2 regions of the Nesterenkonia sp. NBAIMH1 genome follow, and region 2 is predicted to be linked to the other one. Evidence: predicted binding sites of a transcription regulator. Region 2 holds the regulator's gene; the other holds the start of a gene.

Region 1 (11,733 bases), 360 kb from region 2:
ACGTCGAAGTGGACACTGCCGAACGCACTGTCTTCACCGCCTACATCCCCGCACCAGCCCCGGCCGAAGCCGCAGCCGCCCCCGCGGAGGCCTCACTGTGAGCCGCAGAGGCACCATCAGTGTCCTCGTCGTCGACGATGACGTGCGCGTGGCCCAGAACCACCGGGAGCTCGTGGACTCGATGAGCGGCTTCTCCGTCGTCGCCGCCGCCCACACCGCCGGCGAGGCGCTCGCCGCAGTGAGGAAGCACGGGCCAGACCTGGTGCTCCTGGACCTGTTCCTGCCCGATGCCTCGGGCCTGGACGTGCTCAACGAACTGCGCGGGCCGCAGGCGGAGGCTCAGGGGGGCCTCGTGGATGTCCTGGTCATCACGGCGCTGCGCAACGTGGAGCACGTGCGCACGGCACTGCACAGCGGCGCGGTGTACTACCTTCTGAAGCCCTTTCCGCTGTCTGTGCTCAGGGAGCAGCTGGAGCGCTACGCGGCGGCTCAGCGCAAGATGACTCAGATGGGCACGGCCACCCAGGACGATGTGGACGGTCTGCTGGGTCTGCTGCGCCCGCGGGGGAGGAGCCAGCCCCTGCCCAAGGGGCTGACGTCAGCAACGGCCGACCTGGTCGCGGAGACTCTTCGCGAAGCTGGTACGGATCTCTCCGCTGCCGAGGTGTCTGCCCGCATCGGCGTCGCCCGTGTGACGGCCCGACGCTATCTGGAGCACCACTGCGCCGAGGGCAGAGCTCAGCTGCAGATGAGGTACGGGTCGGCCGGCCGCCCGGAGCACCGCTACCGGTGGGCCGCATAGGCTCCGAGCCATGAGCGCCCCCTACGCCGGGACATTGCGCAGTACACTGTGGCCCATGACATGCACCGTCCTGCGGTGATCTGACGGAGAGGCGGACACGTGGCCACGATGGCGTTCAGTCACCAGACGCTTGGTCAGCGAGTGAGCTTCGGAGTGGGCAATACGGCGTCTGATCTCGCGGGAGAGGTCGAACGGTTCGCCGAATCGACAGGCGCTCCCCAACGGGTCATGCTCATCGCTGCAGAGAGCGCCGGGGATACGGCCGCTGAGGCTGCCAGCGGCCTGCCGGTGGTCCACTCCCATCGTGGTGCTGCCCGTCATGTGCCCCTGGAGGATGCCCAAGCCGCCCGCGTCGAGGCGCAGCGCTCAGAGGCTGACCTTCTGGTGGCGATCGGAGGAGGCTCTGCCGTCGGACTGGCGAAGGCTGTCGCACTGACCCACCGGCTGCCGATCATCGCAGTGCCCACGACCTACTCCGGCTCCGAGGGCACCAACATCTGGGGTATGACTGAAGCCGGCACAAAGACCACGGGGGCGGATGATTTCGTGCTTCCGGCCGCTGTCGTCTACGACGCTGAGCTCGTTCGTGACCTGCCGGCAGATCTCACGGTCGCCTCGGGCCTCAATGCTCTGGCCCACTCCATCGACGGTCTCTGGGCCCCGGGGGCCAACCCGATCAACACCGCATGGGCCGGCGAGGCGATGCGCGCCCTGTCTGAGGGGCTGCCGAAGGTGGCGAGCGATCCGCGTGCCAGCGAGCCTGGCCGCCAGCAGATGCAGTACGGCGCGTACCTCTCTGCGGTGGCCTTCGCCTCCACCGGGTCAGCCCTGCATCATAAGATCTGCCACGCTCTGGGCGGCGCGTTCAACCTCCCGCATGCTGAGACGCACGCGGTGGTGCTGCCCTACGTGCTCGCCTTCAACGCTCCGGAGGCCCGATCTGCGGCCGAGCGCATTGCTGAGGCCTTCGGCGCTGAAGATCCGGTGGAGGGGCTGATGGCGCTGCGGGCAGCCATCGGCGCGCCCGGGGCCCTTCGCGACCATGGCCTCGACGAGGCCGATCTTGACCGTGCTGCGGAGCTGGTGCTGGCCGCTGCCCCTTCCAGCAACCCGCGTCCTGTCTCCGCCTCCGATGCGCGGCGCATCGTGCGTGCTGCCTGGGCGGGAGAGGATCCGGCGGCGCTGAGCCGCTGATCGGGCTGCGGCAGCGTCACGCTTGCGCGTCGCGGCATTCCTGGTCCGACTGGTGCCGACTCATGCTTGACGTGATCGGGTGCCGGCGTAAAATGAGCCTTGCGGTGTGAGGTAAATCACACTCATAAAGAGAGGCTCACCATGACGTACCTGCTCGGCTCTCACCACGTCACGCTTTCTGTCGCGGGCGCACAGGAGGATGTGGACTTCCACACCAAGGTCCTTGGTCTGCGGTTCATCAAGAAGACCGTCCTCTATGACGGTTCGATCCCGGTCTACCACCTCTATTACAGCAATGCGAACGGGGATCCCTCGTCGGTGGTCACCACGTTCCCCTGGGGGCATCAGGGAGTCTTCGGGAAGCGAGGCACGAATCAGGCTCGCGAGGTGATGCTCTCCGTTCCGGCGGCCTCCATGGATTTCTGGGCCGAGCGGCTGAAGAGCTTCGCCATCGACTTCGCTCAGGAGGAGCTCTTCAACGAGCGTCGAATCCTGCTCAACCACCCGAGCGGCCTGGAGTACGTGCTGGTGGGCGCCGAGGGTGACCCGCGCGTCGGTCACCCGGGCCACGGTGTTCCGCCGGAGCATGCGGTGCACGGCATCTACGGTATGGGCATTCACGCCTACGACATGGACCGGATGGTCGAGTTCGTCGACGATGTCTTCTTCAAGGCGGGGGAGATCAGCGAGACCGGACACGTGGCGCGCTTCCGTCTCGGCTCGGATGCGCACGGCAACTGGGTGGAGCTGCGCGGGAATCGCACTGATGAGCAGGGCACGTGGCGCTTCGCGGCCGGCACCTACCACCACTTCGCCTGGAACCTGGACACTTTGGACAACCAGGAGGCGGTGAAGTTCGACATTGAGGGTGCTGGCTACACCGACGTCTCGGAGCTGAAGGATCGCACCTACTTCAAGTCGCACTATGTGCGGACCCCAGGAGGAGCTCTGTTCGAGCTGGCGGTCACTCATGAGGACGGCGGATGGGACTGCGACGAGTCTCCGGAAGAGCTGGGGAAGCAGTTCATGATTCCGCCGCACTTCGAACAGGATCGCGAGAAGATCATGGCCCAGCTGGAGCCGATCACCGTGGAGGACTGATCCCTCGGATGCGCTCCCACTCCGAGATCGCCCCCATCACGCATGGTGAGAGCGCTGACGATGCTGGCGCAGTCGTCTATGGAGTTCACGGCCGTACCCAAAGCCCCGAGTTCATCCGGGAGCTGGCGGATCGCGTGAACCTGCCCGGGCTGCACTGGGTGATTCCGTCTGCCGCGGATCATTCCTGGTACCCGGGCGGGTTCATGGCCGATCCGGAGGAGAACCAGCCGCAGCTGGGGGAGGCGCTGGCTGTCGTGGATGCCCAACTGGGGCGGCTGCTCGCCGATCGTGACGCCGGCGGGCCGCCCGTGGTGGTGCTCGGCTTCTCCCAGGGTGCGTGTCTGCTGGCCGAGTACCTGCTGACGCGACAGCCGCGGGTGGATGGTGCGGTCCTGCATACCGGCGGGTACATGGGGCCCGATGTGCGCAGCTTTGCGCCGGCGTCGGGGGCACCCCTCAGAACGGTGTCGGTCGAGCTGTTCTGCGCAGATGAGGACCCCTGGGTGCCGCTGCACCGGGCCAAGGAGACGGCATCAGCGTTCGAGGCACTCGCTGCGGCGACGACATTGACCGTCTACCGCGACAGTGAGCACCACATCACCGACCATGCCGTCTCGCGGATCCGCCCCTACCTGCAGGAGTGGCTGATTGCACAGTAGTTCGCTTGTCCAAACGCCTACCGTTACATCGGCGGTCCGGAATGCGAAAGCTAGGGGACGAGATGTGTCAACTCTTCAGAGAGTTCCAACGCCTGACGGGAAGGAACTACCCGCCAGGCGTTATCGCCGATTACTTTTTCATGCGTCACGACTCTGTAGAAGTCAGCTCGGTCTACTAGCGCGGCTGCCCAGTAAATCCGCTCAAGTGGACTGGTCCGTGTACGGAGCAATATCGCGGTAAAGAGTCGTCGATTTCACGCACGCACGTAAGTCGGCGATTTCAGAGCAAGGCCACGCTTGGGGTAGCTCAGCCTGCGTGAGCGTGTGACATCGCAAGCTGGTACGGGAGTCCCATCAGCCTTTTATAGGCGGAAGACTTATGCCTCCCTGACCGCTCTTTGGGGCCAAGGTGGGTGACGTCATCCTCAGGAGGCCTAGCTCAGCACTAGTGTATTGTTCAGACATGGATCGGAATGTCTCAACAATTGTCTTCTTCAACAATAAGGGTGGAGTCGGGAAGACGACCCTGGCTTGCAACTTCGCGCACTACGCAGCCGAGGAATTGAATCTCGATGTGACGATCCTCGACTTAGACCCTCAGGCGAATGCGACGCAGCTCGTGCTCACTGATAACCAATGGCAAGAGATCTACGCAGATTTCGACCGCAGCGAAGACGAAAGTATTATGCGAGCGTTCCGTGACATTCGTGATGGGGATTCGTCTGTCCCCACCGACTTGCGATTCCATGAGTCGTTCCGGTTCAAGTGCAAAGTGCTCGCTGGCCATCCTTCGATGTCGACAGTCGAGGACCTGCTGAGCCAAGCTTGGACAGAATTGCGTGCAGGCGACGTAGGTGGCGCCCGTCGAACGAACTGGTTGCACACCCTCAGGCAGTCCATCGACTCAGAGCTTGTCATCATTGACTTGGGCCCAAGCCTCGGGGCGCTTAACCGAAGCGCACTTCTAAGCTCAACCCACTTCATGACCCCCATGGCGGCAGATCTATTCAGCCTGTACGCCTTGAAGAATATAGGGGAGTGGATGCACCGTTGGATTGCTGAATACACGGACAGTATGCATCGTGCGCTTGAAGGGAATGCAACGAGTCAACGACTTAGGAAGCTTCCGCAAACTCCAGAAGTCCAAGAGGGATATCTTGGGTACACCGTTCAGCAATATATGGCAAAGAAAACTAATGGTGAGTACCGTCCGACTGTTGCTTACGACCGCTTCAAAAGTCAAATACCGGACCATGCGATGGCTTTGAAGAACATTTCAGCCGGCGAAATGGACTACGACTTAGGAATCGTTCCGAACATGTTTGCCATGGTTCCTTTAGCGCAAGCAGTGCACGCACCGATCCGCGCGTTGGTTCCCAGCGATGGCGTGCGAGGCGCCCAAAACTACCAAAAACAGCGGTACACCGAGAGCCTCGACCAAATATTCCGGCGCATCGCGGAGAATGCGGGGCTTTCGAATGAGTGAATATTGGCCAGTACAAGTTGTCGAGGCGGCCAGGCGGCAAGAGCTTGTGGTGGTCGTGGGGGCGGGAGTCTCATACAACAGTGTGCAGGGTGGCTTACGACCTCCAACGTGGGTGGACCTCATACGCCGGTTGGCTGACGCAGCTAAGTTGAGGGGCGAAGTATCGAGGGTCCTCGATTCGCTTCTGGAGGCATATTCTCTGCTGGAAGCAGCTGAGCTTGTATACGCGACCGCCGCCGATAATTCGCGTCTCGCTGATGTTCGGCGCACTCTAAGAGATGCCACTGACGGACCCGAAGGGGCGCATTTCAAGCCAAACGAGTGGCATGATGCCCTTATGCAATTGGGCCCTACGGGCCCCCGAGTTGTCGTAACCACGAACTATGACAGGATCATCGAGCGCGGCTCAGACAATACTTTTCAAAAACACGAACATGACTCGAAGACAGTCGGTCAAGATATACGAAACGGTCTACCTACTCTGATTAAAGTACACGGGTCCGTTGACACGTTAGAGAACACCATACTAAATCAATCGGATTATACAAGACTGAGCATCACTGGTTCGCACGTAATGGATGTTTTGAGGGCACTATTTTTGACGCGAACTGTTTTGTTTTTAGGTTACTCTATGGGCGATCCGGATATTCAACTTGTCCTACAGAATGTCCAGCCGATAATGGGACAGACGCCGGCCCACTACGTATTGTGTGAAGACGTGGTCTCCTATAAGCGTTCTATGCTTCAGACTTCGTTCGGTGTCACGCCAATCACCTATCCCACGAATAGTCATGACAAGGGGCTGGAAATGCTGGAAGAACTCGCCGAACGTTCGCGGGCTGTGGGCGCATAGCCTGATTGGACACCCTACTGGTCCGCAGAGTGTGTACGACTTAGGGTGCTCGACTCCGACTGACGGGCGTTCAGAGCGCATGGGGGTGCCTAATATTTTCCTCTGCAGTTCCCTGCGTTAAAGATGTTCCAGTACAGGTCTCCTGAAGCCTTATTCGCCGCACAAGCCGGGCATTTGGTCTAGTGGCCTGACTCCCCAGCTCGGGCTTTTCGCCGGTCTTCGACAACGGCCGCTGGGGTTGTGGGTCCTATGGCAATTCAGGGGCCCCGGGGTTGTTGCCCGGGTCGGTCTTTCGTGCAAAGTTCAGCGTCGCAAGATCTGCGGGTTCATGGTGGTTAAGGTCTTAGACACGGTCCAAGGTCCTGTGGAGCTCCAGGAGACCAAGGTGCTTATTTCGCGCCCCAAACGGAACGCATTTTTATAAGATTGTGATGGAGCGACATGTGCATTTCGAGGCTTAGAGCCGTCCGTCGAGAGGGCGCAGAGAGTCTTCGATATGAGCGTTACGGACCAAGACCGTAAGATAAAGTAGACCCGAGAGGATTATGTGTTTGCGATTAAGCCGCTATCTGGCGTCTTGGCATCTGCGGAACGTCCCCAACCGAGCAATGTTCATCGAACCAGACGGCGTCTGCTGTTTTCGCCGCACATGCCATATACGGGAGTGCCCCCAGGAGGATTCGAACCTCCGACCTTCGGTACCGGAAACCGACGCTCTATCCCCTGAGCTATGGAGGCGGGGGTCGCTTTCAGCGACCGACCCAGATTACCAGAGTCAGGCGCTCACTGAGACTTCGTAGCTCCACAGTTCAGCCGACATGCCCACCGGCTTCTGCTTGGGCGCCTCATCCTGGTCCTTCTCCGCGTGGGATGCGCCGAACCGTTCCGAGTTCCGCCAGTTCTCGTAATCCTCTTCAGAGTCCCAGCGCGTCACCACCAGCCACGTAGTGCGCTCGTCCGTAGGCTTCAGCAGCTCGAAGCCCTGGAACCCAGGGGTGCCCTTCATGGAGTCCTGTCGCGCGGCGAAGCGGTGGCCCAGCTCGTCGCCGGAGCCGGCGGGCACAGTGATGGCGTTGATCTTGATGACGGGGGAGTGAGCCATACCAGGAGTCTATCGGGCGTCGCGACCGAATGTCGGGTCCCCAAGGGCATCAGAACAGTGCGCCCTGGCTGGTCGCGGAGAGCTCCAGACCTGGGATCTCTGCCTGGGCGCTGGTGGAGGCTGAGTCACTGGTCGGCTCGTCCGGGGACATGCGCGCCCGCCAGCGCAGATCACCGTCCCGAACGAACCCATGGCGCCGCCGCGCCTCGGCTGCGCGGGCGCTGAGCCACTGCTTGTAGTCCTTCGACGCGTACGTACCGAAACCCCGCCTGCCGGTGTACAGCTGGCGGTACTTCGGAACGAGCGCAGGGTGCTCCTGCTGCAGCCATTGCATGAACCATTCTCGTGCGCCAGGCCGCAGGTGCAGGGCGCCCGTGCTGACCCAATGCGCTCCAGCCTCGCGAAGCGCGCCGTGCAGCCAGTCCAGGTGGTGCTCCGAGTCGGTCAGCCACGGCAGGATGGGCATCGCCAGGACATTGACGTCCAGGCCCGCGTCGGCAACCGCCTTCACCAAGCTCAGACGGGCGGATGGGTTCGGTGTGCCCGGCTCTACCGCCTGCTGAAGGTTCGGATTCATGATGGCGAGGGAGACGGCCACCGAGACGTCGACCTTTTCGGAAGCTTCCACGAGCAGCGGCAAGTCGCGCTTCAGCAGCGGCCCCTTCGTCAGGACGGAGAAGGGCGTTCCGGAATCCGCAAGGGCCCGGATGATGCCCGGCATGAGCTGATACCGTCCCTCCATGCGCTGATAGGGGTCGGTATTGGTGCCCAGGGCCACATGCTCCCGCTTCCACGAGGGCTTCGACAACTCTGCTCGCAGAACCTCAGCCACGTTCGTCTTTACGACGATCTGGGTGTCGAAGTCCTCGCCGGCGTCCATGTCCAGATACTCGTGAGTCCGGCGGGCAAAACAGTTGTGGCTTACGACCCCATTGGCGATGAAGTCGCCAGTCCCAGTAGTGATGTCGATCATCTGCTGCTCATATCCCAGGTCCTCGATCGAGGTGACGTGCAGCTGGGCGAAGGTCTTGACGGCTCGTCCAGCCATGGAGAGCTTTCGTGTGACCGCGGGGTTCACCAGGTGAAAGAAGCGCCGGTAGGAAGTGGCGGCGCCAGTCAGCCTGATCGTGGTGACGCCGATACTATTGACCGGCTCTCTGACGAAGGGCATCTCGAATGTCTCAAGAGCCGCCTCGATGTGGGTGAGGACCTCGTCCTCGCTGTTGGAGATCCGAAGAGCACTTCCGGAGAAGGAACCCTCGGCATCGAAGATCCCAGCCAGGTATCCCTTCTGCCAGTCTGCGGTGACATTCTCAGGCCATTCGATGAGGCTCCGGATTGCTGCATAGTTGGCCCGCGTCGAGGTATGGATCGCATCCATGGGTGACCGGGTGGCGCTGCCCTGCACATAGGGACGGCGATTGGTCAGGACTCCTTCAGCAGCCAGATACTCCTGGCTCCGTTGAAGCGCCTCAGCGTCTTTGAGGGCCAGTCGAAAGTGGGTGACCCGATACGGCTTCCCTGTGCTCTTCCTCGTATAGGTCCGATCAATCAGCATTCCGTCGCCTCGGATCATTCCGGTGAGGTACCCCTGACGGTAGGCGGGGGTGTGGACCGGAGCGGAATAGGCACTCAGAATACGTCCGAGCCCAAAGCCCATGAGTCTGTTGTTGGTGGTGAGGTAAGGGCGCTGCCCTTCGCCCCGAGGCAGGGGGGAGACGTACTTCCATCCTCGTTCGGTGAGGAAGCGGTGATCAGGGCTGCTCAACAGTTCCGTCCCATCGCGCAGGGTCACGCGTTGAGTCCGTTTACGGGTGTGCCAGAGGGCCTCGACCTCGGTCTCGACGAAATATCGATATCTCTCACCGGGCTCGGTGCCGATGATCTTGTCACCGACCCTGATGTCGCGAAGCGGCTTCTGGCGCCCGTCGGCCATCATGATCAGTGTCTCCGGGGCCAGACAGTAGCGGCACTGGTGCAGACATCCGCGGCTTGGATTCACGGTCCAGCTGAAGGGCATATTCGACTGGCCCGGGACCTTGTTCAGGGCCGTCTTGGCCGCGACCTCATGGAACGTGATGCCCTCGAACTCTGGCGTGCGGACGCTGCGGACGAGTCCCTGCATGGGAATGAGCGGCGCCGTGCCCGGCGCCCCGGGGCCCGCTTGGATCTTCTGACTCTCCCATCGCATGCGACATATTCGAACACAGATTCGAAAGAAGATCTACAGGAGGCGAAAGAGCCTTCGATTCAGGATGCTCTCAGACAGAGTTCGCAGCCTTCTTGTCTCAAGCCGCCACACGGTCACTGGCCCCCTGGTGCAGAACGTCAGTACGCCACGGCGAACCGCGTGCGGTGATGCCTCGGCGCCTCAACCTCGTCCACCAGAGCGATGGCCAGGTCGGCCGCAGACAGGTCGGACCGGCCCTCATCATCTGTGAGCAGCACACCGGAATCATCCGTCCGGTAGGTGCCGCGGCGCTCGCCAGGGTTGAACGCGCCGAAGCCCGCGGCAGGGGAGACGAAGAACCAGTCCAGCGCTTCGTCGCTGCGCTGAAGGTCCCCCCATACCTCCGTCATCTCGAAAGCCTCCGGTTTGGCCTGTTCCGGGAACTTCGACGTCTCAATCAGACGGGGCCCATCGGGCGAGACCCGCAGAGAGCCGGCCCCACCGATCACGCCCAGCCGCACGCCGTGCTTCTCCACCATGGGGATCAGCCTCTCAGCCGCCTGTTTCACCTGCCCCAGCATGTCCTCACGCGGGGCAATCGCCACCAGAATCACCTCCGCGCCATCCATGAGGCCCGCAAGGAATCCCTCGTCCTTCACATCCCCGCTCACATAGTTCACACCCTCAGTCGGAGACTCAGGGGCTCGCCGTGAGACGGCAGTGACCTCGTGGCCGCGGGACGCAGCTTCGCTCGCGATGTGGGAGCCGGCGTAGCCGGTGCCGCCGAGAACAGTGATTCGAGCCATGGTGCCCTCCTGGGGAGTTGATGTGGTGCTGACGCCCCTGACAACGCCCGGAAGCGCCGAACCCTTCCGGGCCTACTGCTCGACGGTGTCGTCGAAGATCATCAGCGCCCCGCCGTCGTGATAGTTCGACACCCATACGGTCCCCGACAGTTCGTCGTAGGTGACCCCGATGGGGAACTCGCCCGCGGGAAGCGTCTCGATCTCATCCAGGGTCTCAGCATCGAACTTCGAGATCGTGTTGTCGTAATAGTTCGCTGCGAACAGAGCCGTGCCGTCGGCTGAGATGTCCATGGTGCGGGGCTCGCGGCCCGTAGGCGTCGAATCGATGACGTCGTTGGTGTCGGTGTCGAACGCGACGATCTGATCTGAGCCCGAGAAGGTCGCATACAGCACACCGCCCTCCGGCGAGAGCACCAAGTGCCGGGGCCGCTCGCCCTGGTTGTAGAACATCTCGGCTTCGCCGGTCTCCAGGTCCACCTCGTAGATCTCGTTCGCGTACATGGCCGTCACATACACCGTTCGGTTGTCCGGCATGGGAGCGATGCCCCGGGGCTGCGAGTTCAGGCGGATGCGTTGGGTGGTCTCACCGGACTCGGCATCCACTACCGACAGGTCGTGATCGCACCAGTTCGACACCAGCAGCGTCGAGGCATCCGGCGTCACAGACAGGTATTTGGGCACGCGTCCCACCTCGATGAAGTCATCCCAGGTGCCCTCTTCGACGCTGTAGCGGAACAGTGCAGTCGGCTCCACCGCGTCACCGTTGCGGCAGTCGTCATAGGCGTCCGCGCCGTAGTCGCGGAAGCGGTACTGAGAGACGTATGCGTACTCGCCGTCCTCGGTCCACACCGCCTCCACCGGGGCTCCGGTGACCTCGTCCGGGTAGCCCTCGACGCCGAAATCAGCAGGGTTCAGCGTCGCATCGAGCTCCTGGACCAGCTCCCGCTCCTGGGTGTCATACAGGGTGGAGTTGTTCCTGTAGATCATGTTGTTCGCGATGGCGAGGCCGCGACCGTTGGACACCACCGACTTGGGAAAGATCGAAGGCTCCGTGATCGACTCGGCGAAGGCGAAGCCTGTGGTGTTCGATGGGGGACGATCAGGGATCTCCTCGTCGCCGGGCACAGCATCGTCCTCGTCCGCAGGGTCAGCGTCGTCCCCGCCGTCCTGCTCATCCCTCTCGCCGGTGTCGCCTTCAAGGGTGGGGCTGGGGATGCTCTCCTGCTCGGTCTCTGCTGACTGCTCCCCGTCGTCACCGCCGCATGCGGAGAGCATCACGGACAATCCGGCGCCGAGCACGAGCAGGCGCAGGGGGAGCGGGCGGGATTCAGTCATGATGCCTCACATCTGGACCTGGACAGTTCCCGCGATTCTGTCATGGGCGCCCCTGCCATCCGGGGATATCAGCAGCACGGGAAGGACCAGCAGCAGCATGGCGGTGCGGAGGCTGGACCATGCGAGCCCCGGCAGGGCTGGGCCGGACCCGGATCCCAGTCGCACCACCTGCGTCCGGACGAGTCGCTTGCCGATCGTCACACCGAGCAGGCCCACCAGCACCAC
Region 2 (11,733 bases):
GAGCCGGAGCTTGAGAGGCCGGTCAACGTGGCTCTGGTCAAGGGCCGCGCGAACTACCTGTGCAAGCAGAAGCTCGCCGGCGGCTTCCCGGAGGATGATGACGACGCGGAGGCCCTCTTCTCCGTGGCGGCGGAGCCCTCCGGGGGAGTCACCGCCTACGAGCCGACCTCGAAGCTCGGCAAGCAGGTCGTGATGCTGCGTGAATGGGCTGAACGGACCGAGACCGGCGACCGGGACGACCTGCCCGAGGGCGTCACCGATCAGGCCTGGCGTCAGGTCTCGGTCAACGCGGTGGACTGTCTGGGCAGAAAGTGCCCCATGGTCGAGGAGTGCTTCGCCGAGGAGGCGCGGGCCCAGGCGGTCGACGCCGACATCGTCGTCACGAACCATGCGATGCTCGCCATCGATGCCTTCGAGGGCCTTGAGGTGCTCCCGGACCACGACGCGGTGATCATCGATGAGGGCCACGAGCTGGCAGAACGGGTGACGTCGGCGGTCACGGTCCACCTGTCGGCTGGCATGCTCCAGGCTGCGGCATCCTCCGCCCGTCGGCATACGGCAATCCGCGTCGAGCCCCTGCAGGAGGCCGCCAACGCTCTGGAGGCCGCCTTCGCCGGCATCGAAGACGGGCTGCTCCATAAGACGAATGGGAAGCCGACGGGACTGAACGAACGGCAGCTCTCGGCGGTGCAGGCCGCACGCGACGCTGCCCGAACCGCACTGTCAGACTCCAAGCCCTCGGGCGACGGCACCGGAGGCGAGGCGGATGCGGGCCGAACCACCGCACGTGCTCGCCTGCAGGCCGTCTACGATGTGGCCAACCGCATCGTCGAGGCCGACGAGACCCCTGACGTCGTATGGCTCAGCCGGCCTGGAACCTTCACTCCGGGTCAGGGGTACACGCAGGCCGATCCCTCGGAGCCGCCGCTGATCTATGTGGCGCCCACTTCCGTGGCGGGACGGCTGCGCGAAGGGCTGTTCGGCTCGCGCACGGTGGTGCTGACCTCGGCCACGCTGACGGTGGGGGACAGCTTCGACGCGGTCGCCGGCCAGCTGGGGCTCTCAGGCCCTCGCGCGCCCCGATGGGACGGCGTCGATGTGGGGAGCCCCTTCGACTATCCGTCCCAAGGAATGCTCTATGTGGCCAAGCACCTGCCGCCCCCGTCTCTGAAGACTCAGGACGCCCAGCGGGAGGAGCTAGGGAAGCTCATCGAAGCCTCGAAAGGCGCGACGCTTGCTCTGTTCTCCTCGCGCCGGGCCGCGGAGGAGGCGGCCGAGCAGCTGCGGGAGACGCTGGACGTGCCGATTCTCTGTCAGGGCGACGCGACCATGTCTGCGCTGGTCCGGGAGTTCGCTGAGGATGAGGAGACGTGCCTGTTCGGCACGATGTCCCTGTGGCAGGGCGTCGATGTTCCGGGACGGTCATGCCGGCTTGTGGCGATCGACCGGATCCCGTTCCCTCGGCCGGACGATCCGCTGATGAATGCGCGCACCCAGGAGGTGGGACGCGCAGGTGGCAACGGCTTCATGGCGGTCTCCGCCGCGCACGCAGCAGTCCGGATGGCACAGGGTGCGGGACGTCTCATCCGGACCTCCGAGGATCGCGGCGTGCTCGCCGTACTCGACTCCCGGCTGGCGACCAAGCAGTACGGGTCCTACCTGAAGAAGTCGATGCCGGACTTCTGGGCCACGACGGACAGCGACGTGGCCAGAGGCGCCCTCCGGCGCCTCGCCGAGGCGTAGCCCTCAGAGGCTGCGGAGCACGGTCACCACTTTGCCCATGATGGTGGCCTCATCGCCCAGGATCGGCTCGTAGTGCCGGTTCTGCGGGAGCAGCCACTGGTGGCCGTCGCGCCGCTTGAGCGTCTTGACCGTTGCTTCCTCGTCCAGCAGCGCTGCCACGATGTCGCCGTTCTCCGCCGCGGCCTGCTGCCTGACGACCACCCAGTCGTCCTCGAAGATGCCTGCCTCGATCATGGAGTCTCCGCGAACCTGAAGCATGAACAGCTCGCCCTCTCCGGTGAGCTGACGCGGCAGAGCCATGACGTCTTCGACGTTCTGCTCGGCGACGATGGGGCCTCCGGCGGCGATCTGGCCCACGAGCGGCACCTCGGAGATGCGTGAGTCCGCCTGCTGGCGGTACGCGTTGAGGTCCACCACGCCGGCAGGCTCGTCCCGCACCTCAGGAGTCCCCGCCCCTGAGGAGGAGCTCTCGGCATGGGGCGTCTCTGCGCCCATGGGCTCGGCAAGGACCCGGCCGGAGGAGTCGCGGAGGACCTCCATGGCACGCGGTCGCCCCGGATCGCGCCGAATGTACCCGAGCTGCTGAAGCCGGCCCAGCTGATGCGTCACTGAGGAGAGCGAAGCCAGGCCGCAGGCGTCGCCGATCTCACGCATGGAGGGGGGATAGCTGCGTTCGGCCAGCGCCTGCTGAATGATCTCGACGATTCGTCGCTGACGCTCCGTCAGCGCAGCTGCGTCGTTCTCCATGTCATACCCCCGCCGTTGAATGGTGCTCGTCTTCGAATGTTGGTTCGAAGCCTACGACAGTTCGGACACAGTTTCCATCATTGTGTTCGAGTAAAGGTGGAGGCGTTCGAAGATATGTGCTAAGAATAGAACAGATGTTCGAATAGCTGTTCGAGCTCACACAAGGAGGACGTCATGACCACCAGCACCGCACCGCAGAGCTCAGGAATCCACCTGACCCGCCGTGGCAGGCTCGTCCTGCTCGGCCTGCCGTCCCTGCTTGCCTCAGTGGCCGTGGCGGCTATCCTGATCTTCGGCATCACCGGCCTGATGAATCAGGCGCAGGCATCATCGGAGCACGTCTCGGGAGTCGAGGCGGTTGAGGTGACGGTCGCCCCGGGGGACACTCTGTGGGACCTGGCCCACGAGGCCGAGAGCGAGGCGCCGGTGCAGGAGACGATCGCTCGAATCGCTGAGATCAATGGTCTGAGCTCCTCGCAGGTCGAGGCGGGCCAGAGCCTGTATCTGCCGACCGAGTGACGCGCGTTGAGTTCGGTGAGTCCGAGCGATCGTAGGATGGAACGGTGACTAACGCTCAGACTTCGAACGAACGCGCTGACCGCCTGGCCGCTCTGCCGATCCGCGAGGAGCTCCACGGGCAGGAGCCGTATGGTGCGCCCCAGCTGACGGTGCGTGCGATGCTCAACGTCAACGAGACCACCCACGAAGTGCCGGCGGATGTGGTGGAAGCGATTACGAAGCAGGTCCATGCAGCCGCTTCGCAGATGAACCGGTACCCGGATCGCGAGTTCACTGAGCTCAGGCGGAAGCTCGCCGACTTCCTCAGCCGCGACCTTCCGGGCGGGGACCTATCGGCGGAGAACATCTGGGCCGCCAACGGGTCCAATGAGGTGATGCAGCACCTCCTCCAGGCCTTCGCCGGGCCGGGGCGGTCGGTGATGGCATTCCCTCCCACGTACTCGATGTACCCCCTCTACGCGAGAGGGACCTACAGCGACTACATCGCAGGAACGCGGAACGCGGACTACACGCAGTCCGCGGACGATGTGGCCGACCAGATTCGCCGCAGCCGCCCGCACGTCGTCATCCTCACTTCGCCGAACAATCCCACCGGCACCGCGCTGGAGCTGGACGTAGTGCGCGCCGCCTACGAGGCGGCCGCGGAGTCCAACACGCTGCTGATCGTCGATGAGGCCTACGGAGAGTTCCGGCAGCCGGGCGTCCCCTCTGCGGTGGAGCTGCTGGAGGGCCGGCCGCTGCTGGTCGTGACCCGCACCATGTCCAAAGCATTCGCCATGGCTGGGGGCCGGTTGGGATACCTGGCCGCAGCCCCAGAGGTGACCGACGCGCTGAGGCTGGTGCGTCTGCCGTACCACCTGTCGGTCTACACCCAGGCTGCAGCGTCCGCCGCACTCGACCACGCCGAGAGCCTCATGGCCAACGTGGAGAAGATCAAAGTCCAGCGGGACCGCATCATGGAGGAGCTGCGTGCGATGGGGCTGGACCCCAGTCCCTCGGACGCGAACTTCGTGCTCTTCGGGGGCCTCACCGATGAGAAGGCAGCGTGGAAGCACCTGCTGGCCGACGAGGTGCTGATCCGTGATGTGGGAATCCCCGGCCACCTGCGTGTCACCGCCGGAACTGAGGAGGAGACGACCCTGTTCCTCGACTCACTGCGCACCTTCGTCGGCCGGTAGACTGGGAAGCCTATGGGAGCTGAACTGATTGAGGGCCGTGTTGCCCGTATGGAGCGCACCACCAGCGAATCGCAGGTGCAGGTGCGGATGGATCTGGACGGAACCGGAACCTCCAACATCTCGACGAGTGTGCCCTTCTATGACCACATGCTCACCGCGCTGAGCCGTCACTCACTGATCGACCTGGACATCCAGGCGCAGGGGGACACGCACATCGACGTGCACCACACCGTGGAGGACACCGCCATCGTTCTCGGCGAGGTCCTCCGGACTGCGCTCGGGGACAAGCGTGGGATCCGCAGGTTCGGCAATGCCATGGTCCCCCTGGACGAGGCCCTTGCGCAGGCGGTGGTCGACGTATCGGGGAGGCCCTACCTGGTGCACTCCGGCGAACCGGAGGGCCAGCAGTACCACCTCATCGGCGGTCACTTCACCGGGTCGATGACGCGCCACGTCTTCGAGGCCATCACCTACCACTCAGGAATCTGCCTGCACATGCAGCTGCTCGGCGGTCGGGACCCGCACCACATCGTGGAGGCGCAGTTCAAAGCTTTCGCGCGCGCTCTGCGGGAGGCCGTGGAGTCGGACCCGCGCACAGACGAGGTCCCCTCCACCAAGGGAGCCCTGTGAGCGACAGGCCCACCGTCGCCGTCCTCGACTACGGCTCCGGCAACGTCCACTCGGCCGTCCGCGCGCTCGAGAGCGCCGGCGCAGACGTGGAGCTGACCCAGGACCGCCAGAAGCTGCTCAGTGCCGACGGCCTCGTCGTACCGGGCGTGGGCGCATTCGCTGCGGTCATGGACGCTCTCAACGCCACCGAGGCCCCCCGCTGGATCGGGCAGCGCATCGCAGGAGGCCGGCCCGTGCTGGGCATCTGCGTGGGCCACCAGGTCCTCTTCGAGCGCGGCGTCGAGCACGGCATCGCGGCAGAGGGGCTGGGGGAGTGGCCCGGCGAGGTGACCGCCCTGCCCGAGGACGTGGTGGTCCCGCACATGGGATGGAACACCGTCACCCCTCCTGAGGGCAGCGTCCTCTTCGAAGGCATCGAGGACGAACGGTTCTATTTCGTGCATTCCTACGCGGTCCAGAAGTGGGACTTCGACCAGTCCATCCCGCAGATGCGCGCGCCCGCAGTCACGTGGGCGCACCACGGTGCCGACTTCGTCGCCGCCGTGGAGAACGGTCCGCTCTCCGCCACCCAGTTCCACCCCGAGAAGTCCGGGGAAGCCGGGCAGAAGCTGCTCCGCAACTGGGTCCGCTCCCTGAAAAACTGAACCAGCGGCCGCCCACACGGCCGTCGGCGCACAGACCTGTCCAGACGATGAAAGTGAGTTCCGATGCCTGCACCCCTCGAGCTTCTGCCTGCTGTTGATGTGGAGGGCGGCCACGCTGTTCGCCTCGTGCAGGGCGAGGCCGGTTCCGCCACCAGCTACGGGGACCCGCTGGAGGCGGCGATGAAGTGGCAGCAGGAGGGGGCCGAGTGGATCCACCTCGTGGACCTCGACGCTGCCTTCGGGCGAGGGCACAACCGCGATGTGCTCAAGCGCGTCGTCGAGCAGATGGATGTCCGGATCGAGCTGTCCGGCGGCATACGTGACGATGAGTCGCTGGAGCGCGCACTGGAGTTCGGCGCAGCACGGGTGAACCTCGGCACCGCGGCGCTGGAGGACCCCGAATGGACCGCGCGCGTCATTGAGAGGCACGGCGACGCGATCGCCGTGGGACTGGATGTACGCGGCGAGACGCTCGCCGCCCGCGGATGGACTCAGGAGGGCGGCAACCTGTGGGAGGTGCTCCAGCGCCTGGAGGACGCAGGCTGCCCGCGCTACGTGGTCACCGACGTGACCAAGGACGGCACGCTGCGCGGCCCGAACACCGACCTGCTCGCCGAGGTCTGCCGCCGCACGGAGAAGCCCGTCGTGGCCTCCGGGGGGATCTCCTCCCTTGAGGACATCGCCGCCCTGGCCAAGCTCGTCTCCACCGGTGTGGAGGGCGCGATCATGGGCAAGGCCCTGTACGCGGGCCGCTTTACGCTGCCGGAGGCGCTCGAGACCGCCCGCAGCAGCGCCTGATCGTTCGTATGGCTGAGCGTGCAGAGTCGAAGGAGCTGCCGGCGCACATTGCCAATCTTCTGGACAGCCGGCGTCGCAGCGCGGATGGGCGCCCCGCCGATTCTGCCGGCGTCCCGTGGGAGGGGCGGGACCTCTCCGGCGAGGACAACCCGCTGCACATGTTCGACGGAGACGACGGTCTCACCGCGCCCACCGTCGCGGAGGCGCGCGAGGCGCTGATCGCCGGTGCCGCTGATGAGGCCGGCTTCGTCCGTGCCCTGGCAGGCCAGCGGCTCTTCGCCCCGGTCATCGCGACCGGTCACGGTGACGCGGAGCATGGCGACAAGGAGGCGGACATCTCCCTGGTGACGCTCACGGCCTCCGACGGGCGCGCGGCCATGCCGGTGTTCACGTCGGTTCAGGCGCTCACGGCGTGGCACCCTGAGGCGCGGCCGGTCGCTGCGGAGACCGAGCGTGTGTTCCTGGCGGCACTGGCCGAGGGCGCGGAGCTGGTGGTTCTGGATCCCGGGCCCGCAGATCCGGCTGTGGGCGAGGCGCCTGCCCTGACCTTCGTGGTCCGTCGCCCTGCGGTGGAAGCGGTGGCGAGCGGGGAGGTGTGGCGTCCTGCCTATGAGGATCCGGAGCTCGCGGCTGAGCTGCAGGAGCTGGCCGACGGAGCGCCTGGGGTGGTTCAGCTTCTGATCCAGCCGGGTCCGGGCGTCGTCTCGTTCGCTGCTGATGGGACGCGGGTGCTCGGTGGAGGGCTGGGGCCGGAGCTGCGCATCGGTGTGGTGGTGGAGGCCGGAACCGACGATGTCGGCAGGCGGCTCGCCCTTGCGGCGGTGTCAGCGGGGCTCGAGGAGGCGGCTGTGCTGCGGCGCCGTGCGGATTCGGTGGAAGTCGTGGCGGCCGAGACTGAGTGAGTCCTGTCCTCAGGCGATGTCGAGGTGCGCTTTGAGCTTCTCGGCGATCAGGTGGAGCTGATCGGCCTCGGGGTCGTCCAGTGCGGGGTGGAAGAGCTCCCGGATGTGCTGGGCGTGGAATTTGGAGGCGGCGTCGAATGCCTCGTGACCTGCCGGGGTGAGTCGGGCTGTCATGCCCCGCTTGTCCTCGGAGCTGTTGGACCGCTCGACGAGTCCCTTCTCGCACAGGACCTTCACCTGGTAGGAGAGCCGTGAGGGGGAGAAGATCATCTGTTCGGCCAGCTCGCCCATGCGCAGCGACTGGTTGGGCGCTTCGGTGAGTGTGAGCAGCAGGTTGTAGTCAGTGAGTCTGAGGCCCGTGGCCGCGTGCAGGCGCTTCTCGATGTGCTGGGTCATGAGGGCCGAGGCTTCGAAGAATGACCGCCATGCTTTGGCTTTGGGCGAGTAGCCGGTGAGGCTGCGGCCGCGCTCCTGCTCGGGACGGCTCTCGGCGCTCACGGGCTCTCCTCATTCGTGCGAATCCTACGGACCGTCCAGTATATCGGCATGGTCGAGTGTGGGCCTGCCGGGGGAGGAGGGGCAGGCCCGCACGCAGGCGGCTGACGGGTCAGCTGTCAGTTTCGACGACGTCTCCGCTGGTGACATCGACGTAGACCTCGGTGCCGTCGACCAGTTCGATCTCCCAGACAATGGTGTCGTTGTGGTCGTCCAGTTCGGCGTCCTCAGGTTCGGCTCCGCCTTCGTCCTCTGCGGTGCGAAGTGCGTCGACGAAGTCGATCTCGACGGCCTCAGCCTTCTGCAGGTCGTCGGAATCGAGGTCGTCCTGCTCTTCGTTGGTCACCTCGTAGGTCTCTGGGTCCATCTCGAGCTCGAGCTCAGTGTTCGCCTGGGGGTCCAGGAGGTCCACTTCGATTTCGTCCTGCTCCACCTCGAACTGGCTGACGACGGCGGCGGGGTACTCCTCGGCGATGGCTTCCGCCGCCTGGTAGGCGGGGCGTCACCGTCGCTCTGCTCCTCGCCGTTTCCGTTGGCCTCATTGGCGGCACCGTCTGTGTCCGCGTCGGCGTCCTCAGCGTCGTCCATCGTTCCGTCGTCGTCGGTGGTCTCTGTCTCTTCGAACTCCGCTTCGCCGTTGCTGTCTGCGTCCTGCTCTTCGCCCGGGCCGGGGTTCTCCTCATCGGGGGCGCAGGCGGCCAGAACCAGGGTGGTGGCTGCGGCGGCAGACAGAATGCCGAAGGTTGTGTTCCTGATGTCCATGGGCACAATTCCTACGCGGCGTTTCTGCAGAGGCACCTGTGAATCCCTGAACAATTGCTTGGACCACATGCTCACTGCGTCTGCGAGTTCTTGAGGTGGGCCAGTTGTATGACGCGTGGTCCCTGGGGGCGGAGATGGACGGCGCGCCCAGGTATGGGTCTGGCCAGCAGCGGGACGCTCATGGCGAACGCGTCGGCTTCGGAGCGGTGGACGGGGCTGAGGAGAAGGTTGGCGCCCTGCGCTCTGGCCGTGTGCGCCCACGGCAGCCTGCTGAACACCGCCGGGCTGGGAAGAGCTGAGGCGATGATGCGGGTGCCCGCTGCGGCGGCCTGCTGCAGCAGCGCATGCTGCTCCGGTGTGCACCGGTCAGCATCGTCGACCACCAGGGTGCCTATGTCCACCTCCTCCGGGAGCTCCCATAGAGCTCCGCCCTGGAGATGTGTCGCGCCAGGGGCCAGAGCTGCGAGCAGGCGAAGGGCGGAGGACTTTCCAGTCCCAGCCGATCCGATGACGAGGTTCACCGCACCCAACTCGATATGGGCAGGAAGCAGGGTGAACTGCTCGATACCGATGGTGAGTGGGTCCTCAGCCGCCTCAGGGTTCCCCACCTCGTCGAGGCCGATCCTGTCGGGCAGCGGTCTGATCCTCACCCGGGGCTCACGACGCGGTGGTGACGCGTCGGGAATGTCGGAGACGTTGTTGACGAGCTGAATCTCCACGCCTGGTGACGGAGTGATCGGGTCGATGACGACCCCTTCCCGGCCGCGGGTCGACGCTGCGCAGTTTGGGCCAGAGGTAGCGCGTATCCTCACTGGCTCCGAACGGCAGATAGACCATCGTGGAAAGGCGTGCCCCCAGCTTCCCCATGACGAGTTCGCGTCCGCCCGACACCAGCACTGACAGTCCCGCAGCAGGACCCTCGCCGGCCAGGGTGAGAAGCTCGTGCTCCGCTCCGGTTGACTGGAGGAGAGGGTGCAGCTGGCGGTATCCGCTGATGATCAGTACCAGTGGGGGCCCGTTGGGATCGCTTTCCAGCCGCAGTGTGCTCATCAGTCCACGCAGCTCATGGATCAGGCGTTCCGTCTCCGGCATGGTCTCCGGTGTCGTGTAGGAGGCGACGGATGGGTTGCCCGCCAGATCAGCCAGAGAGCCGTCGCCGTCCACCAGGTGCAGCTCCGGTCCGGCGGGGTGATGGGCCAGCTGACGAGCGGCCGCAGCCAGGGCTCGACCCCCGCCCGCGTCGGGCTCACCGGTGATGCCGAATGTCTGCGCCTCGTGCGGGTCAAGCACCAAAGGCTGCTGCCGCTGCTGCAGAGGAAGGTCGACCAGGCCGAGCTGCGCGGCGGACCCGCCGTCTTCTGCCGCGAGAACGCACTGCAACGGGGGCAGCAGAGGGCTGTGCTGACGTCTCCGGCCCTGAGCGGCGAGCTGCGATGTCAGGTGCGACACGATGCTGCGGACGGGGGTTCCTCGGCTCTGCGCCGGCGAAGGCTGGGAGGCCGGTGCGGCCCGCATTCTCTCGTCGGGCGGGCTCACCTGGGCCGTCTGGAAGAGCTCAGCAGTCGCACCGCCGCGCCGCAGGACGGCCCTTCCCGGCAGGGAGGACGGAATGGCTGCCGCGTCCGGAGTGCCGATGAGTTCGCGCGACTCGTCATCGGTCCGAACCCTGAGGGCCATGGTCGTGCCGATGTTCGCCCGAATATCGGCTGTCACGACCCCCTGCGGACGCTGAGTGGAGAGAATCAGGTGAAGCCCCAGTGACCTGCCGAGTGTTGCGATCCGCATCAGCTCGTCCATCGTCTCCGGAAGTTCGTGCGCGAAGATCCGGAACTCATCGATCACCACCACGATCCGGGCCAGGGGCGGCTCTGGGCACAGACTCCGATACTCGCCGTAGTCTCCTGCGTCGGCATCCAGGAACAGCTTCTCCCGACGAATCAGCTCGCTCCGGATCGACTCTAGGGTCCGTTCTGCCTGAGCCTGCGACAGGTCGGTGACCAGCCCCAGTGAGTGCTCCAGCTGGTTGAGCTGGTGAAAGGTGGCGCCGCCTTTGAAGTCAAAGAGGATGCAGTTCAGCTCCTCGGGTCCATAGCGGCACGCGAGACTGAGCATGAGCGTCTTGACCAGCTCAGACTTTCCTGACCCGGTCGTGCCCCCGATGAGCAGGTGCGGTCCGTCTCCTACGAGGTCCAGCGTCGACGGTCCGCTGCGACCCTGGCCCAGCTCGGCCACCAGGTGCTCCTGCGCGCTCTCGGCGAACAGGTCAGGTGGGAGCTTGGTCCTGCACGTCTCGGGCAGCTCGCCCGCGCCTGCGCCTCCTGCCCACGAGTGGGGGAGGGCTCGGCGCAGCAGCGTCTGCAGGGTCTCGGGCGCCATGCCGTCGAACTCGAGGTTCCATACCTCTTTCGTGGTCTGCTCATTCTCCTGGCGGAGGATGGTGCGGGTGTTCAGATCTGCCTGTAGCCCCGGGGGTGCTGTGCCTGACGGCCTGCGCATGATGACGTGCCAGTCCGCTCTCAGAGCCGACTCCAGGTGTTCGGGGTCCATACCGTCAGCGAAGAGGATGCCCGGCGGTCCATTGCGGTCCAGGTTGAAGCCCTCGTGGCTGCGGAGCAGCGTCACGCCCCTGGCCCGGCCGGTCTCCTCCGGCAGAGCGGAGAACGCGTCCTGCGCAACAGCAATGGGGACGCGGTGAAAGCTGAGCAGCAGCTGAAGCAGAAGCCAGCGCATGCACCGCTCCGTGTCGCGCCGCTCGCCGACCAATGTCGTCACCTCGCCCGGAGTCAGGGGCACCGCCGCTATGCCCTGCGTCTCAAGCAGGACCTGAGGGGCCTCTGTGCTGGGCGAATCGAAATCGACGAGGGCGTGCATCCTGCCCATGCCTATTCGGACTGCTGGACACACATCTGACGTGAGAGCTGCTCGTCCGGTCGGCACGTCGTGCACCCCGCCTGCTTGAACCGTGTGGAGCTCCGGCTCCTCGGCAAGGAGCTCAGCAAGCCTGCCGGGCGAAGGGACACGCTCAGTGCGGCGCCCCCAATCCTCCGCCGAGTTCCGCACTGCAGCGCGGAACCTGCGTCCGCGGCGCCCGGCATGCAGCACGACGACCCCGGCCACGAGCGCACTTGCCGCAGAGAACAGCAGGAAGAACCACATCCCGGTCACCGCCACCATCACGATCCCGATCACCAGGGGGATGCACGCCATGGCAAGAAGCATTCTGTGCTTCCCCTCCGGCGGTCTCTCCTCCGTGCGCCCCGGGGCGGGAGGCCACGTGGTGCGTCCCGACGGTTCGGGCGCGGTACGCACCAGCCG

Evidence for each region. The regulator LexA, encoded in region 2, represses DNA repair genes until DNA is damaged. The targets are predictions, from matches to a motif close to TCGAACANNTGTTCGA.
Region 1: a site for LexA is predicted at 9,398-9,413, ahead of FS388_RS12950 (intein-containing Rv2578c family radical SAM protein). Genes of this name have one in related genera too.

What each region holds. Positions count from the first base shown of each region.
Region 1 covers NZ_CP042335.1:142,753-154,485, reverse strand. The annotation lists gene FS388_RS13100 (ATP-binding protein) at 1-101, shown strand, start outside; gene FS388_RS00710 (response regulator) at 98-802, shown strand; gene FS388_RS00705 (maleylacetate reductase) at 911-1,996, shown strand; gene FS388_RS00700 (VOC family protein) at 2,138-3,097, shown strand; gene FS388_RS00695 (alpha/beta hydrolase) at 3,106-3,756, shown strand; gene FS388_RS00690 (ParA family protein) at 4,220-5,242, shown strand; gene FS388_RS13390 (SIR2 family protein) at 5,139-6,095, shown strand; tRNA gene FS388_RS00680 (tRNA-Arg) at 6,761-6,833, opposite strand; gene FS388_RS00675 (antibiotic biosynthesis monooxygenase) at 6,871-7,197, opposite strand; gene FS388_RS12950 (intein-containing Rv2578c family radical SAM protein) at 7,247-9,388, opposite strand; gene FS388_RS00665 (NAD(P)-dependent oxidoreductase) at 9,526-10,173, opposite strand; gene FS388_RS00660 (beta-propeller fold lactonase family protein) at 10,246-11,508, opposite strand; gene FS388_RS00655 (RDD family protein) at 11,515-11,733, opposite strand, start outside.
Region 2 covers NZ_CP042335.1:506,905-518,637, reverse strand. The annotation lists gene FS388_RS02430 (ATP-dependent DNA helicase) at 1-1,743, shown strand, start outside; gene lexA (transcriptional repressor LexA) at 1,747-2,490, opposite strand; gene FS388_RS02420 (LysM peptidoglycan-binding domain-containing protein) at 2,665-3,009, shown strand; gene FS388_RS02415 (histidinol-phosphate transaminase) at 3,054-4,187, shown strand; gene hisB (imidazoleglycerol-phosphate dehydratase HisB) at 4,200-4,817, shown strand; gene hisH (imidazole glycerol phosphate synthase subunit HisH) at 4,814-5,461, shown strand; gene priA (bifunctional 1-(5-phosphoribosyl)-5-((5-phosphoribosylamino)methylideneamino)imidazole-4-carboxamide isomerase/phosphoribosylanthranilate isomerase PriA) at 5,525-6,259, shown strand; gene FS388_RS02395 (SseB family protein) at 6,268-7,161, shown strand; gene FS388_RS02390 (MarR family winged helix-turn-helix transcriptional regulator) at 7,171-7,659, opposite strand; gene FS388_RS02385 (PepSY domain-containing protein) at 7,769-8,089, opposite strand; gene FS388_RS02380 (hypothetical protein) at 8,490-9,068, opposite strand; gene FS388_RS02375 (FtsK/SpoIIIE domain-containing protein) at 9,076-11,733, opposite strand, start outside.